One region of the Sphingomonas sp. DMC8 genome, then DNA from elsewhere that is predicted to be linked to it. Evidence: predicted binding sites of a transcription regulator. Region 1 holds the regulator's gene; each other region holds the start of a gene.
What was found. Region 1 encodes LexA, which represses DNA repair genes until DNA is damaged. Its sites were predicted from a motif close to GTTCCNCNCTTGTTCT; they were not measured.

Region 1 (4,211 bases):
ACAGGCGCCTTCGCCCTGATCGTGGCCGGCGGCTTGTGGCTGGGCTTGTGGCGCACAAGGGTGCGGATCGCCGGTTTCGCGGCAATTTTACTGGGAGCCTTGTGGGCGCTGCTGACACCGGCGCCTGATCTGCTGGTAACCGGCGACGGCCGCCATGTTGCCGTGCGCACGGCCGACGGGCGGCTCGCGCTATTGCGGGACCGCACCGGCGACTTCACGCGCGCGGCGCTGGGGGAGAATGCAGGGGTGGAAGAAGCCGGGCTCGACCTGCTCGATGGCCGTCCTGAGGCGCGGTGCAGCCAGGATGCCTGCGTCGTAGATCTGACGCGCGGCGGTCGGCGTTGGCGCATCGCCGCTACGCGCAGCGCCTATCCGCTGCGCTGGGCCGACATGGTCGCGCTATGCGGAACGAGCGATCTGGTAATCAGCGAACGCAGGCTGCCGCGCGCGTGCCATCCGCGCTGGCTGCGGCTCGACCGCACCACGCTGGCCCAAAGCGGCGGGGTCGCGATCCGCCTTGCCGACGGCACCGTTCGGACCGTTCGCGGGGAGGGAAGACAACCCTGGCTTGACCCGCCGACGGTGCAGCCGCCATTCGCGGGGAAAGGAGTGGAAAGACGATGATCCGCAAGATGATGCTCGCAATCGCGCTGACCGTTGCACCTGCGGCCGCGGCGCAGACCGACTGGGCGAAGACACGGGCCGAATGGAATCAGCCCGTGGCGCCCTTCCGTATTCTGGGCAATGTCCATTATGTGGGCACCGCGGGCATCGCTGCCTATCTCATCACGAGCCCGCAGGGGCATATCCTTATCGATGGCGGCATGCCCGAAAGCGCGCCGCTGATCGCTGCGAACATCGAGAAGCTCGGCTTCAAACTGAGCGACGTGAAGATTTTGCTGATCAACCACGCGCATTGGGACCATGCGGGCGGCCTCGCCGAGCTGAAGCGCAGGACTGGCGCGCGGTTGCTGGCAAGCGCTGCCGAGGTACCGGCGCTGGAGCTTGGTCGATCGGACTATCGCCCCGACATTTCCATCACTGCGCCACCCGTGAAAGTCGACGGCGTTCTTGCCGACGGGCAGGAAATTCGCCTGGGCACCAACACGCTGGTAGCGCACCTCACGCCCGGTCACACCAAAGGGTGCACCAGCTTCACGCTGGAAGTCCCCTCGGGCGGCGACAGTCTGACGGTATTGTTCGCCTGCAGCCTCACCGTTGCCGACCAGCCACTGACGCCCGGGCATGGCTATGACGCTGCACCGGCCGATTTCCGCGCCACCTTTGCCAAGCTCGGCGCGATGCAAGCGGACGTTTTTCTGAGCTATCACCCGTCGCAGTTCGATTTCGACGCAAAACGCGCAAAACTGCTCGCCGGAAATCCGGAGGCTTTTGTCGATCCCGGCGAATTACACCGCCGCGTCGAGGCTGCCCAGACGGACTTTGAGGCGGAACTGCAGCGATCGACCCCGAAAAAGTGACGATCGCTGCCCAGCGTCCCGCCCGCTCGTCAGTATCGCCGCAACAATCCAGCCAGGCGCCCCTGCACGCGAATCTGGTCGGGGCGGTAGCGCTGCGGGGAATAGTCGCGGTTGGCGGGATCGAGGCGGACCATCGATCCTTCCTTGCGGAAATATTTGAGCGTCGCCTCCGCATCGTCGATCAATGCGACAACGATCTCGCCCTCGCGGGCGGTTTCGGTCCGGCGGATCAGCGCATAGTCGCCATCGAGGATACCGGCTTCGACCATCGAGTCGCCCGCGACTTCCAGCGCATAATGTTCACCCGAACCGAGCAGCGCGGCGGGAACCGGCAGCATGGTCGAGCCTTCGAGCGCCTCGATCGGGGTACCGGCGGCGATACGGCCGTGCAGCGGAATTTCCACCACGTCGTTCGCCGGCGCAGGCACGGTGGCCGCCGGTGCGGCGGGCGCGCTGACCTTCGGCTTGGGCGCGGGCTTGCGCTCACCCCGCTCCGGCATGCGCAGCACTTCGAGGGCGCGCGCGCGGTTCGGCAGGCGACGGATGAACTCGCGTTCCTCCAGTGCGCTGATCAGGCGGTGCACACCTGACTTGGACTTAAGGTCCAGCGCCTCCTTCATCTCCTCGAACGAGGGCGATACGCCCGTTTCGTTCAGGCGATCGGCGATGAAGCAGATCAGCTCGTGCTGCTTGCGCGTGAGCATCCAATCCTCCGGGTCTAGAACAGACTGGGAACGTTTATGCAATGTTCCGGGCGCGTGTCAAGCGATGTCGAGGATTTCCAGGGAGTCGCCTGTTTTTGCGGGGCCCGCACCGGGTTCGCGGACGATCAGGCAATTGCTGCGGGCCAGTGTCCGCAGCATCGAGCTGTCCTGGATCGTGGAGGCAAATACCCGCCCGTCGACCAGTACGGCACGTAGATAATCGGTGCGGTCGCCATTGGCGGGCAGGTCTTCGCCTAGCAGGGCGGGGCGCGTATGCGGAAAAGGATCCGCCGCGCCGGCAATATGCGCGATGAGCGGCCGCACGAATAGCAGCGCGGTGACGAACACCGATACCGGATTGCCCGGCAGCCCCACCACGGCAGTCGTGCCGCGACGGCCCGCCATCATCGGCTTGCCCGGGCGCAGCGCGATTCGCCAGAAATCGATGACGGCGCCGGCCGCTTCCAGCGCGGGCCGGACGAGATCATGGTCGCCGACCGAGGCGCCGCCGGTGGTGACGAGAATATCGGCATCGACGCTGGCGAAGCTGCGCGTGAGCTGCGCGACGTCATCGGGAAGAATACCCAGGTCGATGATCGTCACTGGCAGGTCGGCCAGCAAGGCGGCGAGCATCGCCCGGTTCGATTCGGGCATTTGCGCCGGGCCGACCGGTTCGCCCGGCGCTACCAGCTCGTCGCCGGTCGAGGCGATCGCTACCCGCACGGGCGCGCGTACCGGCAAGGTCGCGTGGCCTGCCGCCGCAGCGAGCGCTAGCCGTGCCGCCGTCACGCGCTCCCCCGCGGCGATCAGCCGTTCGCCTTCCGAGAAATCCAGCCCACGCCTGCGCACGTTCCGGCCGCGCGCGGCGGGGCCTTCGCCGGCCAGCAGCAGACGGTCGCCCTCGCGCGCAGCCTCTTCCTGCACCAGCACGGTGTCGGCCCCGGCAGGAAGCGGCGCACCGGTGAATATCCGCACGGCTTCCCCCGGCCCGATGCTGCCGGCAAAGCCGCGTCCCGCAGCGCTTTCGCCGATAACCCGAAGCGGCCCCGGCAGATCGGCAAACCGCAGGGCATAGCCGTCCATCGCCGAGAGATCGGCCGAGGGCTGGGTCCGCAGCGCGACCACATCCCCGGCGAGCCACCGCCCGGCCGCTTCCGCGATCGGCACCTGCTCCACGGCGGCGGGCGTGCCCAGCGCCAGCAGGCGCGCCTGAGCCTCGGCGATGGGAAGAAGCGGCGTCATGCCAGTGCCTTGGCCCGGCACGCGGGGGCGTGCAAGCGTTTCAGCCTGCCCGGTTGCCGCCGGACACGCTGCGCAAATCGTCGGGCCGCAGCGGCAGGCGGAATTCGCACAGCGCGCGGTTCTGGCCGGTTTCGACGACGCGGGCGGGGCCGCCGCCGATGCCTGGCAGGGCAATCCATAGCTGCGCGCCCGAGGCAAAGGCATGTCGCGCCTCGAATTCGACCAGATATTGGGTCAGTGCCCGCACCCGGACATTCCACCAGCGGACGCCTTCGCGCACGCGCGCCGCGGCGTCCAGGCGGATCGCCCCCTTGTCGGGGATCAGCAGTTCGCCGTCGGCGTGCGCGCTCGCACCCGCCAGCGATTGCAGCTCCCGCAACCACGGAAGCAAGGTCTGCCAGCCCAGTTCCTCGGCAAAGGCGATGCCCGCGCTCGCGTCGCGCACCCAGCGGACATGCCCGGCCATGGGCCGCAGTCCGTCGAAGATGAGCTGGACCGCGTCGTCCTCGGCCAGCGAGAACCTGCCCTCCACGCCGACGCCGCCCTGCGAGATGTTGCGCGTGGAAACCAGCACCGCGCGGTCGCCGCTGACGATGCCTACGGTCTGGCGCAGCTCGATACGCGGCAGCAGCCGGCGTTCGGCCGGAAGATTGGCGAGATTGCGGGCGAGCATCGCCACCACGTCGATCGGCGTATCGAAGATCAGCCCAGCTTCGCCGCCGTGCGACCAGGCGATATGGCCGGGCAGGCGCAGGCCGTTCGCCAGATCGAGTACTGCCGCCGC
Region 2 (4,211 bases), 250 kb from region 1:
CTCGCTGAGTTCGGCCCGCAATTCGCCGGCGGTCTTGCGATCGATCGGCGTGCGCCCCTCCAGTCGCACCGGGCCGGTATCCAGCCCGGCCTCCATCTCCATGATCCCCACGCCCGTTTCCGCGTCGCCGGCCAGGATCGCCCGCTCGATCGGCGCCGCGCCCCGCCAGCGCGGCAGCAGCGAACCATGGACGTTCAGGCAGCCGAGACGTGGCGCATCCAGCACCGCGCGCGGCAGGATCAGGCCATAGGCGGCGACCACCGCGACATCGGCCTCCAGCGCCGCGAAATCGGCCTGCTCCTCAGCGCCCTTCAGGCTGAGCGGCGTGCGCACTGCGATCCCCAGTGTCTCGGCACGAGCATGGACCGGCGAGGGCGTCAGCGCCTTGCCGCGCCGCCCGCCGGGGCGCGGCGGCTGGCTATAGGCGGCGACGATCTCGTGCCCGGCGGCGACCAGCGCGTCGAGCACCGGCACGGCGAAATCGGGTGTTCCCATGAAGACGATGCGCATATGTCCCCTCAACCGCTTGGCAGGGCCGGGCGCAAGCCCCTATGTCTGCATTCATGGCGTCTCCCGAAATCGAAGCGCTCACCCAGGCCTTGTCGCGGCTGCCCGGATTCGGCCCGCGATCGGCCCGCCGCGCCGTGCTGCACCTGCTGAAAAAGCGGGAGACGGCGCTCGACCCGCTGCTCTCCGCCCTGTCGGCGGTCAGTCAGCGGCTGACGACGTGCCGCACCTGCGGCAATGTCGATACCAGCGATCCTTGCGCGATCTGCGCTGATCCGCGCCGCGACGATCGTTCGCTGTGCGTGGTGGAGGAAGTGGCGGACCTCTGGGCGCTCGACCGTGCGCGGCTATTCCCCGGCCGCTTCCATGTGCTGGGCGGGCGGCTCTCGGCGCTGGACGGCGTGCGGCCGGAGGATCTGCGGATCGACGCACTCGTCCGCCGGGTGGGGCAGGGCGGCATCGACGAAGTTGTGCTGGCGATGAACGCCACGCTGGAGGGCCAGACCACCGCCCACTATGTTTCCGAACGGCTGGAGGCGTTCCCGGTGCGGGTGACGCAGCTTGCCCACGGCCTGCCGGTGGGGGGCGAGCTCGACTATCTCGACGAGGGCACGCTGGCCCAGGCGCTCCGCGCGCGGCGGCCGGTTGCTTGACGCTGCGGGAGCGCGCTCCTAAATTTGGGGGATGGCCATCCTCCCCATCGTCGAAGTACCCGATCCGCGTCTGCGCCTTGTCTCCGAACCTGTGGAGACGGTGGACGATGATTTGTGTGCGCTGATCGGCGACATGTTCGACACGATGTACGACGCGCCCGGCATCGGCCTGGCCGCCATCCAGGTCGGCGTGGCGAAGCGCCTGATCGTGATGGATCTGCAGGAGGAAGAGGACGAGGAGGGCAAGCCGGTCCGGCACCCGCGCGTCTTCATCAATCCCGAAATTCTGGAGCCGTCGGAGGACCAGTCGGTCTATACCGAAGGCTGCCTGTCGGTGCCGGACCAATATGCCGATGTCGAACGCCCCGCGCGCTGCCGCGTAAAGTGGCTCGACGAGAATGGCGCGGCGCATGACGAAGTCTTCGAAGGCCTGCTCGCGACCTGCATCCAGCACGAGATGGATCATCTGCAAGGCATCGTGTTCCTCGATCACCTGTCGCGGCTGAAGCGCGACATGCTGATGAAGAAGCTCAACAAGGCCCGTCGCAGCGCCGCCTGAGGGCCGGGGCTTTTCGTTTCCCGCAGAGGCGCGGAGACGCGGAGAAGAATTTTTCTGCCGCGTAGCGGCTATTTTCCATTCGATTACCGCAGCGGTTGCGACCTGAAAAGCGGCTGACGCCGCAGCATGGCGTGAAACCTCCGCGTCTCCGCGCCTCCGCGTGAACATCCTTTTCTTATTCTACTCTGCGCTCTCTGCGCCTTTGCGCGCATAGTTCTTCTCAGCGTGAACCCATCCCCCGACCGGCTACCAGATCCACCCAAGCCAAGCCCAACCGAGCCCGCCCACCCTTGCGGGAAATCCCCCCGCGCGATAGGTTCGCCTTCTGTTCTGGAGGCGTGATTTGAACCCGTTGCTCATCGTTTTCGTGATCGTTGCCCTTGTCGCCGGCGTGGTACTCGGCTGGCTGCTCGGTGCCCGTGGCACGGCAGAGGCGCGGGCGGAGAGCGCGCGGCGGGAGGCGGATTTCAAGGCCGCCATCACCGATCTTGCCATGGCCGAGGAGCGCGCCCACCAGATCCCCGAACTGCGCGAGGAAGTGGCGCTGCTGCGCGACGAGCGTGACGCCGCCCGCATCGAGCTGGCCGAGCTCAAGGCCAAGGCCGGCGCGTTCGAGGAGCGGCTCGCCGAGTTCATCAACGCGCGGGAGGCGATGTCCGGCCAGTTCCGCGAAACCGCCGCCAAGATGCTCGACGAAACCCAGCGGGCCTTTCTCGAACGTGCCGAGGCGCGCTTCCACCAGGCTGGCGAGAAGAATGAGGAGCGGCTGCGCACGCTGCTCCAGCCGATCGACACCACCCTCAAGCGCTATGAGGAAGGTCTGCAGCGGGTCGAGAAGGATCGCAGCGACAGCTATGGCCAGCTCCGCGAGGCGATCAGCGCCGTCCATGCCAGCCTGGGCGAGACGCGCGCGGAAACCTCCAAGCTGGTCAATGCCCTGCGCGCCGCGCCCAAGACGCGCGGCCGCTGGGGCGAGCAGCAGTTCCGCAACCTGATCGAGATCGCCGGGCTGTCCGGCCATGTCGATTTCGCGTCCGAAGTCTCGGTCACCACTGAGGACGGCATGCTGCGGCCGGACTTCATCATCCGCTTGCCGGGCGACCAGCAATTGATCGTCGACGTGAAGTGCGTGCTCGACGGCTATTTGCAGGCGGCCGAGGCGATCAGCGCCGAGGAGCGCGCGGCGGCGCTCAAGGCGCACGCCAAGGCGATGAACACCCATGCCGAGGCGCTGTCGCGCAAGGCCTATTGGGCGCAGTTCGAAAAGGCGCCCGACTTCGTGATCATGTACATCCCCGGCGACAATTTCCTGTCGAGCGCGCTGGAAGTGGACATGGAGCTGTGGGAGCGCGCGGCGCGCAACCGGGTGATCATCGCCGGCCCCTCGGCCTTCCTGCCGCTTGCCCGCACAGTTGCGTCGATGTGGCGCCAGCAGAAGCTGACCGAGGACGCCCGCGAAGTCGGCAAGCTGGGCAAGGAACTGTACGAGCGGCTGGCGACGGCGGCGAGCCATCTAAAGCGCGTCGGCGGCGGGCTGAACAGCGCGGTGGAGAATTACAACAAGTTCGTCGCGAGCTTCGAAGGCCGGGTGATGGTATCCGCGCGGCGCTTCCAGGCGCTCAACGTGGATATCGGCAACAGCACGCTGGACGCGATCGACACGGTCGACGTGATCGCGCGGGCGCCGACGGCGGAACTGCCGGCGCCGGATGGGGGCGATGTGGCAGAGGAAGCGGCCGCGGCGGAGTGAGGGGGCTACTCGTAAGGTTGCTCCTTATCACCAGCTTCAAAAATCGGAGTTGTCGAATTGCTGGCGCTTCCTCGCGAAGCTTTGTATCGGTCTGAAATTTCTCGCAGTGTTTGTTTTTTTCGTACTTGTCGGACGACCTCAGCAATCGTGGGTAGATGGTTATTGGTTCCATATCTTTCAGGTTTATGGTGAGATTTCCAATATTGGTACCCTTCCTCATCGCTTTGTTCGAGAGGGTTGATTGGAGGCGACTTATTGTTATCAATTGAGTTTATCGCAGCTAGCTGATAAAATGATCTATTATGTATCAAGGAATTAAGCGATTATATTTGATTGCCTGTAGAGTTTTCGTATATAATTGCGAGCTCTATGTCGGCTGCGCTCGCTATTTTGTTTTGTTCTGCAAGAATTTTTGCCCGAGCAATGCCGTGTAATTTTTGCTGAATAGCTTTTTGTTCTTCTTCTCTTTCGCGCAAGAGGTGCTCCTGGTACTTTCCTTCTGTTTCTCGCTTTCTGTATTCGGCTTCTGCCGTTTCCGTAGATCTTATCGCGGCTTCTCGTTGTATCACCGCGTAGCCGATAAGCGCGCATGTAGCAGAGAGAGCGAGCAGCCCGCCGGCCGCAAGATTGCGGCGATTGCGCCTTATAAATGCTGGCGCTTGTCTTGCGGACTTTGCGAGGCGATTGTTGCCCGTTAGCGCAAACGTCAGTGCAAACGCTGCGCCAGTTAAGAGATCAATTG
Region 3 (4,211 bases), on a different contig from region 1:
AGCACGTCGGCGATCGACTTGCCCTTGAACTTCACCTCCAGCGTCTCGCGATTGTAGCGCGCGCCGTGGCACACGTCGCAGGTGACATAGACGTCGGGGAGGAAGTGCATCTCGATCTTGAGCACGCCGTCGCCCTGGCACGCCTCGCACCGGCCGCCCTTGACGTTGAAGCTGAACCGGCCGGGCTTGTAGCCGCGCGCCTGCGCCTCGGGGAGGCCGGCGAACCAGTCGCGGATGTTGGTGAAGGCGCCGGTATAGGTCGCGGGGTTGCTGCGCGGGGTGCGGCCGATCGGCGACTGGTCGATGTCGATCACCTTGTCGCAATGTTCGAGCCCGGTGATCCGGTCGTGCTTGCCGGCGAGCAGGCGGGCGCCGTTCAACTGGCGCGCGGCGGCGGCGTAGAGCGTGTCGAGCGTGAAGCTGGACTTGCCCGAGCCCGAGACGCCGGTGATGCAGGTGAAGGTGCCCAGCGGCAGGCTGGCCGTCACGCCCTTCAGGTTGTTGGCGGTGGCGTTGTGGACGGTGATTTTCTTGCCATTGCCCTTGCGGCGCCTGGCCGGCACGGCGACTTCGCGGGTGCCGTTCAGGTAATCGGCGGTGATGCTGCCTTCGGTGGCGAGCACTTCGGCGAGCGTGCCCTGTGCCACCACCTGGCCGCCATGGACGCCGGCGCCCGGCCCCATGTCGATCACATAATCGGCGGTGCGGATCGCATCCTCGTCATGCTCGACGACGAGCACGGTGTTGCCGAGGTCGCGCAGCCGCTTGAGCGTGGCGAGCAGCATGTCGTTGTCGCGCTGGTGCAGGCCGATGCTCGGCTCGTCGAGGACGTAGAGCACGCCCGAAAGCCCGCTGCCGATCTGGCTGGCGAGGCGGATGCGCTGGCTCTCGCCGCCCGAGAGCGTGCCCGAGGTGCGATCGAGGTTGAGATAATCGAGCCCGACATTGTTGAGGAAGCCGAGCCGCTCGTCGATTTCCTTGAGGATCGCGCGGGCGATCTCGCGCTGTTGCGGGGTTAGCGCCTCGGGCAGCGTCTGGAAGAAGGCGAGCGCGTCGACCACCGAGAGGCGGGTGGCATGGGCGATGTCCGCCCCGGCGATCTTCACCGCCAGCGCCTCGGGCTTCAGGCGGGCGCCGCCGCACACCTCGCACGGGTGGCTGGCCTGATATTTGGCCAGCTCCTCGCGCATCCAGGCACTTTCGGTCTGGATCATGCGGCGGTTGAGGTTGCCGATCACGCCCTCGAACGGCTTCTTCACGTCATAGCTCTTGCGGCCGTCGATGAAGGTGAGGGTGACGGGCTTGCCGCCGGTGCCGTGGAGGATGATGAGCTTCACTTCGCCGGGCAAGTCCTTCCACGGCGTGTCGAGGCTGAAGCCGAATTCGCGGGCGAGGCTGCCCAGCACCTGCATGTAATAAGGCGAGGGCGGGTTGGACTTGGCCCAGGGGACGATCGCGCCCTTCTTGATCGACAGGTCGTGGTTGGGGACGACGAGGTCTTCGTCGAACTCGAGCTTTTCGCCGAGGCCGTCGCACGCCGGGCAGGCGCCCTGCGGCGCGTTGAAGCTGAACAGGCGCGGCTCGATCTCCGGGATGGTGAAGCCGGAGACCGGGCAGGCGAATTTTTCCGAGAAGACGATGCGGTTGTCCGGGATGCCGGCGCCCTTGAGGTTCCCCTCCCGCTTGCGGGAGGGGCTAGGGGAGGGGATGTCCTGTCCGTCAATGGCGAAGGTCTGGGGGGCTTCGTGGACACTGCCCCTCTCCCCGACCCTCTCCCCGCCAGCGGGGAGAGGGAGATTGGCGCTTGCTTCCGCCACCGTCGCATCCACCAGGTCGACATAGGCCAGCCCGTCGGCCAGCTTCAGCGCGGTCTCGAAGCTTTCCGCCAGCCGGGTGGCGATGTCGTCGCGGACGACCAGCCGGTCGACCACCACTTCGATGTCGTGCTTGAACTTCTTGTCGAGCGCCGGGGCTTCCTCGATCAGATACGTCTCGCCGTCGATCCGCACGCGGCTGAACCCGGCCTTCTGCCACTCGGCGAGCTCCTTGCGATACTCGCCCTTGCGCCCGCGCACCACGGGGGCGAGCAGCAGCAGCCGCGTCCCCTCGGGCAGCGCCAGCACGCGGTCGACCATCTGGCTCACCGTCTGCGCGGCGATCGGCAGCCCGGTGGCGGGGGAATAGGGCACGCCCACCCGCGCCCAGAGCAGGCGCATGTAATCGTAAATCTCGGTAACCGTCGCCACCGTCGAGCGCGGGTTGCGGCTGGTGGTCTTCTGCTCGATCGAGATGGCGGGGCTCAGTCCCTCGATATGCTCGACATTGGGCTTCTGCATCAGCTCGAGGAACTGGCGCGCATAGGCCGAGAGCGATTCGACATAGCGCCGCTGCCCCTCGGCATAGATGGTGTCGAAGGCGAGGCTCGACTTGCCCGAGCCCGACAGCCCGGTGATCACCGTCAGCGTGTCGCGGGGAATGTCGATGTCGACGCCCTTGAGGTTGTGCTCGCGCGCGCCGCGGACGGAGATGGTGGTGAGTGCCATAGGGGAGGGTTCTAGCTTTGTTCTGAAAGGTTTTCCAGAGCGGAGATAGGGACGCCGGGCGGCATCTGCCACCTGACCCTTGCGCCATGCTGGGAGGCGACGCGGCATTACATCCAATCCGGCAGTAATGCCGCACCGCGCGGGGACTTGATGCCCGGCCCGCTTCCCGGCCAAAGAGGGGCGGGGGGATCGTTGAGTGCCCCGGGGGGAAGCATTTGTGGATATTGCAGGATATCTGAATCAAGTTCGCGCGGCATTTGAAAGCGGGCACGCGACCGAGCACAGTTATCGCCCCGCATTGCACGCGCTGTTCCAGTCGATCGACCCCGCGCTTACCGTCATCAACGAACCCAAGCGCGGCGACGCGGGCATGGTGGACTTCATGTTCGAGCGGAAAGGCGTTCCGTTCGGCTGGGCCGAGGCCAAGGACATCGACAAGGATGTCATCAAGCTGAAGGGCTATTCGATCGAGCAGCGCAAACGCTACGAAAAAGCCTATCCCAACCTGATCTACACCAACGGCGTCGATTTCGAGTTCATCCGCGAAGGCACCAGCGTGCACTTCGTGTCGATCGCTGATTTCGTAATGGGCCTCCAGCCCAATCCGGACAAGTTCGAGGAACTGGAACGGCAGCTTCGGCTGTTCGCGGAAGTAAAGCCGATCAGCATCCGTTCCGCTGCCAAGCTGGCAGAGATGATGGCGGCCAAGGCGGCGATCATCAAGGACGAGATCGCGATCGCGCTGGCCGACCAGGCGGAGGCGCGCAAGGGCCTGGAAGGCCAGTATAAGAGCTTCAAGGCCAACCTGCTGCCCAATCTGACGCCGGACGAGTTCGCGGACATTTATGCCGAGACGATCACCTATGGCATGTTCGCCGCGCGCTTCCATGACGACGATCTGAACACCTTCAGTCGACAGGAGGCGATGGACGATCTGCCCGCGTCCAACCCGTTCCTGAAGGGGCTGTTCGAATATATCGCGGGGCCGGCGCTCCCGAAGCGCCTGATCTATATCGTCGACGATCTGGTGGCGCTGATGCGCGCCAGCGATCCGCATTCGCTGTTCGAGAAATACGGCCAGTTCACCGCGCGCAACGACCCGTTCGTGCACTTCTACGAAGACTTCCTTGCCGCCTATAACCCCAAGAAGCGCAAGAGCCGGGGCGTATGGTACACGCCCGAGCCGGTGGTGGACTTCATCATGCGCGCCGTGGACGATGTGCTCAAAACCGAGTTCGGGCTGGCGGATGGTCTGGCGGATACGAGCAAGGTGACGGTCGATTGGGACACCGGCACCAACGATCCCAAGACCGGCAAGCCCGCGACGATCAAGAGGGATGTCCACAAGGTTCAAATCCTCGACCCGGCGACCGGCACCGGCACCTTCCTGGCCAAGGCGGTGCAACTGATCTCCGATCGAGTGAAGGCGCGCGCGCCGGGCAAATGGTCCGGCTATGTCGAGCAGGACCTGTTGCCGCGCCTGCATGGCTTCGAGCTGCTGATGGCGAGCTATGCCATGTGCCACATGAAGCTGGACATGCAGTTGGCGCAGACCGGGTACAAGCCGAGCGCCAATCCGCCGCGGCTCTCGGTGTGGTTGACCAATGCACTGGAGCCTGCCGAGCGGGAAGTGCGCGACCTGTTCTTTGCGCCGCTGGCTGAGGAAGC
Region 4 (4,211 bases), on a different contig from region 1:
AGTGCGCGCTGCGAGGGGAAAATGCCTTCTTCCCAGCCGGCGAGAAACACCGTGTCGAACTCCAGCCCCTTGGCGGCGTGGATGGTCATGATGGTGACCTTGGGTTCCTCCGCACTCGCCTCATTGTCCATGACCAGGCTGACATGTTCGAGGAAGGCCGACAGGCTTTCATATTCCTCCATCGCCCGGACGAGTTCGTTCAGGTTTTCGAGCCGGCCGGCGGCCTCGGCGGTGCGGTCGGCCTGCCACATCGCGGTATAGCCGCTCTCGTCGAGGATGATGCGGGCGAGATCGGGGTGCTGCAGGTCGTTCCCCATGCTCCGCCAGCGCGCCATGTCGCCGACCAGATTGCCGAGCGCGCGGCGTGCCTGCGGGGTCAGTTCGTCGGTATCGAGAATGCGCGCGGCGGCGGTGGTGAGCGGAATATCCTGTGCGCGGGCGAACTGATGGACCTTGGCCAGCGCCTTGTCGCCGAGGCCGCGCTTGGGGACATTGACGATACGCTCGAACGCCAGATCGTCGGCCGGCTGCGCGACGACGCGCAGATAGGCGAGCGCATCGCGGATTTCCTGCCGCTCATAGAAGCGGAAGCCGCCGATGATGCGGTAGGGCAGGCCGATCGCGATGAAGCGGTCTTCGAACTCGCGGGTCTGGTGCTGGGCGCGGACGAGGATCGCGGTGGCATCGAGGCTAAGGCCGCCGCGTTGCAGCGCCTCGATCTCGTCGCCCACGCGGCGGGCCTCCTCGGGTCCGTCCCAGACGCCGAGCACCTTCACCTTTTCGCCGACATCCTTTTCGGTCCACAGCGTTTTGCCGAGCCGTCCGCCATTGTTGGCGATCACGCCGGAGGCCGCGCCCAGAATGTGCGGGGTGGAGCGATAATTCTGTTCCAGCCGGATCACCCGCGCGCCGGGGAAGTCCTTCTCGAACTTCAGGATATTTTCCACCTGCGCGCCGCGCCAGCTATAGATCGACTGGTCGTCGTCGCCCACGCAGCAGATGTTCTTGCGCTCCTGGGCGAGCAGCCGCAGCCACAGATACTGGACGGCGTTGGTATCCTGATACTCGTCGACCATGATGTACCGGAAACGCTGCTGATACTGCGCCAGCACCTCGCGATCGGTCTTGAGGATGGTCAGCATGTGGAGCAGCAGGTCGCCAAAGTCACAGGCGTTCAGCAGCCGCAACCGTTCCTGATATTGCGCGTAGAGCGATTGGCCGCGTCCGTTTGCATACGCCTCGGATTCGCCGGCATCGAGATCGGCGGGGGTGAGTCCGCGATTCTTCCAGCCGTCGATCAGCCCGGCGAGCTGGCGCGCAGGCCAGCGTTTCTCGTCCAGCTCGTTGGCGACGATCAGTTGCTTCAGCAGCCGCAACTGGTCGTCAGTGTCGAGGATGGTGAAGTTGCTCTGCAGCCCGACCAGTTCGGCATGGCGACGCAGCATCTTCGCGCCGATCGCGTGAAAAGTGCCCAGCCACGGCATGCCCTCCACCGCCTCGCCGACCAGGCGGCCGACGCGCTCCTTCATTTCCCGCGCAGCCCGGTTGGTGAAGGTTACGGCCAGGATTTCAGAGGGATAGGCGCGCCGCGTCCACAGCAGATGCGCCAGCCGCGCAGTCAGCGCTGCCGTCTTGCCCGTTCCCGCGCCGGCCAACACCAGCACCGGCCCGTCGGTGGTGAGCACGGCTTCGCGCTGGGGGTCGTTCAGGCCCGAAAGATAGGGGGCGTCCGGCAAGGGCGTGGGATGCGACATTCGCGAACAACTAGGGAACGAAGCGGCGCCCCGCAAGCGCCAGCGCGCTGCGACGAGCGGCCCAAGTCCTCGATTGCGCGACCCGCCCTCGATCGGTATGAGGCGCCGCAGGAAATCCCGATGGCAACTCCGAAACTATCTCGCCGGCTCAAGGTGCGGCTCGCGGCGGTGCTTACGCTCGCCATCGTCGCAGCCTTTGTTGCGTGGCGGGAGGGGGACCATGCGCGGGCGCCGGCCTGTCAGGCAGGCCGGCATGAGGAGAAGGATGCCAGCGGAAAGGTCGTGCAAATTACGCACACCGAATGCCTTCGCTGACATCTATGTATCCCGCGTCACCAAACCGTCATCATCCTGTCACAAGCTACAGCCAGAGGCGCTAACATCATGGCGACGCTCGCAATGGAACAAGGTTCGCAGGCGGAATCGCCGCGAAGTCCCCGATTCTCTGAGAAAACGCATCCCGTTGCACGGTTGCTGTTTGGCCTCCTTCTGGTCGGCGGTCTGGCCTTTGCCGGCTGGAGCATTTTCGTCGACACGCGCGAGGCGGGCGAACAGCTTGCGCTGGGCGTTTTCGCGTTTCTGGGGCTCGCGCTGATCATCGCGCTTGGCTTCGAGTTCGTAAACGGCTTCCACGACACGGCCAACGCCGTTGCGACGGTGATCTACACCAATTCGATGCCGGCCCAGCTGGCGGTGGTGTGGTCCGGTTTCTTCAATTTCCTGGGCGTGATGGTGTCGAGCGGCGCCGTTGCCTATTCGATCATCACCCTGCTGCCGGTCGATCTGATTCTGAACGTCGGCTCCTCCGCCGGCTTTGCGATGATCTTCTCGCTGCTGCTGGCGGCGGTGCTATGGAACCTGGCAACCTGGTATGTCGGGCTCCCCAATTCTTCCAGCCACGCGCTGATCGGTTCGGTACTCGGCGTCGGTTTTGCCAACCAGATCATCCTCAGTGGATCGCGCGGCGGCACCGCCGGCGTCGACTGGAGCCAGGCGATGAAGGTCTTCTCGGCGCTGTTCTGGAGCCCGCTGATGGGCTTTGCGGGCGCGCTGCTGCTGATCCTGTTGATGCGCGTGCTGTTCATGAAGCGGCCGCAGCTCTTTCAGGCGCCCGCCGGCAATGCGCCGCCGCCGCGCGGCATTCGCGCGCTGCTGATCGGCACCTGCACCGCCGTTTCGTTCTTCCACGGCTCGAATGACGGTCAGAAGGGCATGGGGCTCATCATGCTGATCCTGATCGGCTGCGCCCCTACCGCCTATGCGCTCAACCGCACGCTGCCCGCCAGTGCGACCGCCGCATTCGTGCAGACTTCGGAGGCAGCAACTGCCGTGTTCGACGCGCGCAGCGGTGGGCTCACCATGACTCCGGTCGATGCACGCGCGACGCTGACGGACGCGCTGCAGCACCGCAAGGCCGAAGGCCCCAAGGTCTATGCCGCGCTGGAAACGCTGTCGAAGAACCTTGTTGAGCGCGTCTCCGGTTACGGGTCGCTGAGCAAGGTGCCGGCGCGCGCGACCTCGAACGTCCGCAACGACATGTATCTGGTGCTCGACACCACCAAGCTCGCGACCAAGAAGCCCGACGGTTTCAAGCCCGAGGAGCTGAAGGTCGTGAAAGCATATCAGGACGGGCTGGAAACCGGCACGCGCTTCATTCCGCTGTGGGTGAAGATCGTCGTCGCGATCGCGCTAGGCCTCGGGACGATGATTGGCTGGAAGCGCATCGTCGTCACCGTCGGCGAGAAGATCGGCAAGCAGCACATGACCTATGGCATGGGCGCCGCCGCCGAAATCGTCGCCGCTGCGACGATCATGGGCGCGGACCATCTTGGCGTGCCGGTATCGACGACGCACATCCTGTCTTCGGGTGTGGCGGGTGCTTCGGTGGGCAGCGGTGCGGGACTGCAGGCGCGGACGATCCGCAATATGGCGCTGGCATGGCTGATGACGTTGCCGGCGGCGATGCTGCTGTCGGGCAGTCTTTACTGGCTGATGCTCACCGCGGTCCGCACCTTCGGGCTGCACTGAGCGACGCGGCGGGGCCGCCGGCCCCGCCTTCCAGCCTACAGGCTGACACTTTCGCGTTGCAGGTCGTGCACGGCAAGGTGGAGGCTTTGCCCCACGCCCTGCGTATCGGCGCGCAGATTGGCTTTCAAATGGTCCATCGGGTTGTAGCAAGCAACCAGCAGGCCCGCCGAAGCGGCGAACAGGGTTGCGTAGACCAGACGCTTCACAGGCGATTCGCGCATTATCCGTCTCCCTAAATCCGGTGCAGCGAGTGCAGGTGTTCGCTACCGAAACAAAGGTGACCGCTCGCTGAACGAGATGGCGTGACGTTCCGGCGAACCCCGCAAAAGCGCGTGCTTGACCCGCGCGCGCGCTGCGCCGAGTTAAGGGGCGGGGAGGAAGACGCATGAACTCAGCACCCGCCGCATCGCACCGGCGCATCCTGTTCGC

Region 2: ACT53K_RS07465 (DNA recombination protein RmuC) is a predicted target of LexA. The motif match lies at 2,036-2,051, and genes of this name have one in related genera.
Region 3: uvrA (excinuclease ABC subunit UvrA) is a predicted target of LexA. The motif match lies at 2,552-2,567, and genes of this name have one in related genera.
Region 4: ACT53K_RS07810 (ATP-dependent helicase) is a predicted target of LexA. The motif match lies at 1,758-1,773, and genes of this name have one in related genera.

Annotation. Positions count from the first base shown of each region.
Region 1 covers NZ_JBQUYV010000002.1:512,100-516,310, forward strand. The annotation lists gene ACT53K_RS06400 (ComEC/Rec2 family competence protein) at 1-624, shown strand, start outside; gene bla (subclass B3 metallo-beta-lactamase) at 621-1,481, shown strand; gene lexA (transcriptional repressor LexA) at 1,511-2,185, opposite strand; gene ACT53K_RS06415 (molybdopterin molybdotransferase MoeA) at 2,243-3,427, opposite strand; gene ACT53K_RS06420 (PilZ domain-containing protein) at 3,468-4,211, opposite strand, start outside.
Region 2 covers NZ_JBQUYV010000002.1:762,267-766,477, reverse strand. The annotation lists gene fmt (methionyl-tRNA formyltransferase) at 1-510, opposite strand, end outside; gene recR (recombination mediator RecR) at 564-1,160, shown strand; gene def (peptide deformylase) at 1,192-1,719, shown strand; gene ACT53K_RS07465 (DNA recombination protein RmuC) at 2,063-3,469, shown strand; gene ACT53K_RS07460 (DUF6804 family protein) at 3,793-4,211, opposite strand, start outside.
Region 3 covers NZ_JBQUYV010000001.1:536,104-540,314, forward strand. The annotation lists gene uvrA (excinuclease ABC subunit UvrA) at 1-2,543, opposite strand, end outside; gene ACT53K_RS02610 (type ISP restriction/modification enzyme) at 2,761-4,211, shown strand, end outside.
Region 4 covers NZ_JBQUYV010000003.1:34,661-38,871, reverse strand. The annotation lists gene ACT53K_RS07810 (ATP-dependent helicase) at 1-1,754, opposite strand, end outside; gene ACT53K_RS07805 (hypothetical protein) at 1,875-2,069, shown strand; gene ACT53K_RS07800 (inorganic phosphate transporter) at 2,139-3,782, shown strand; gene ACT53K_RS07795 (hypothetical protein) at 3,818-4,003, opposite strand; gene ACT53K_RS07790 (MFS transporter) at 4,168-4,211, shown strand, end outside.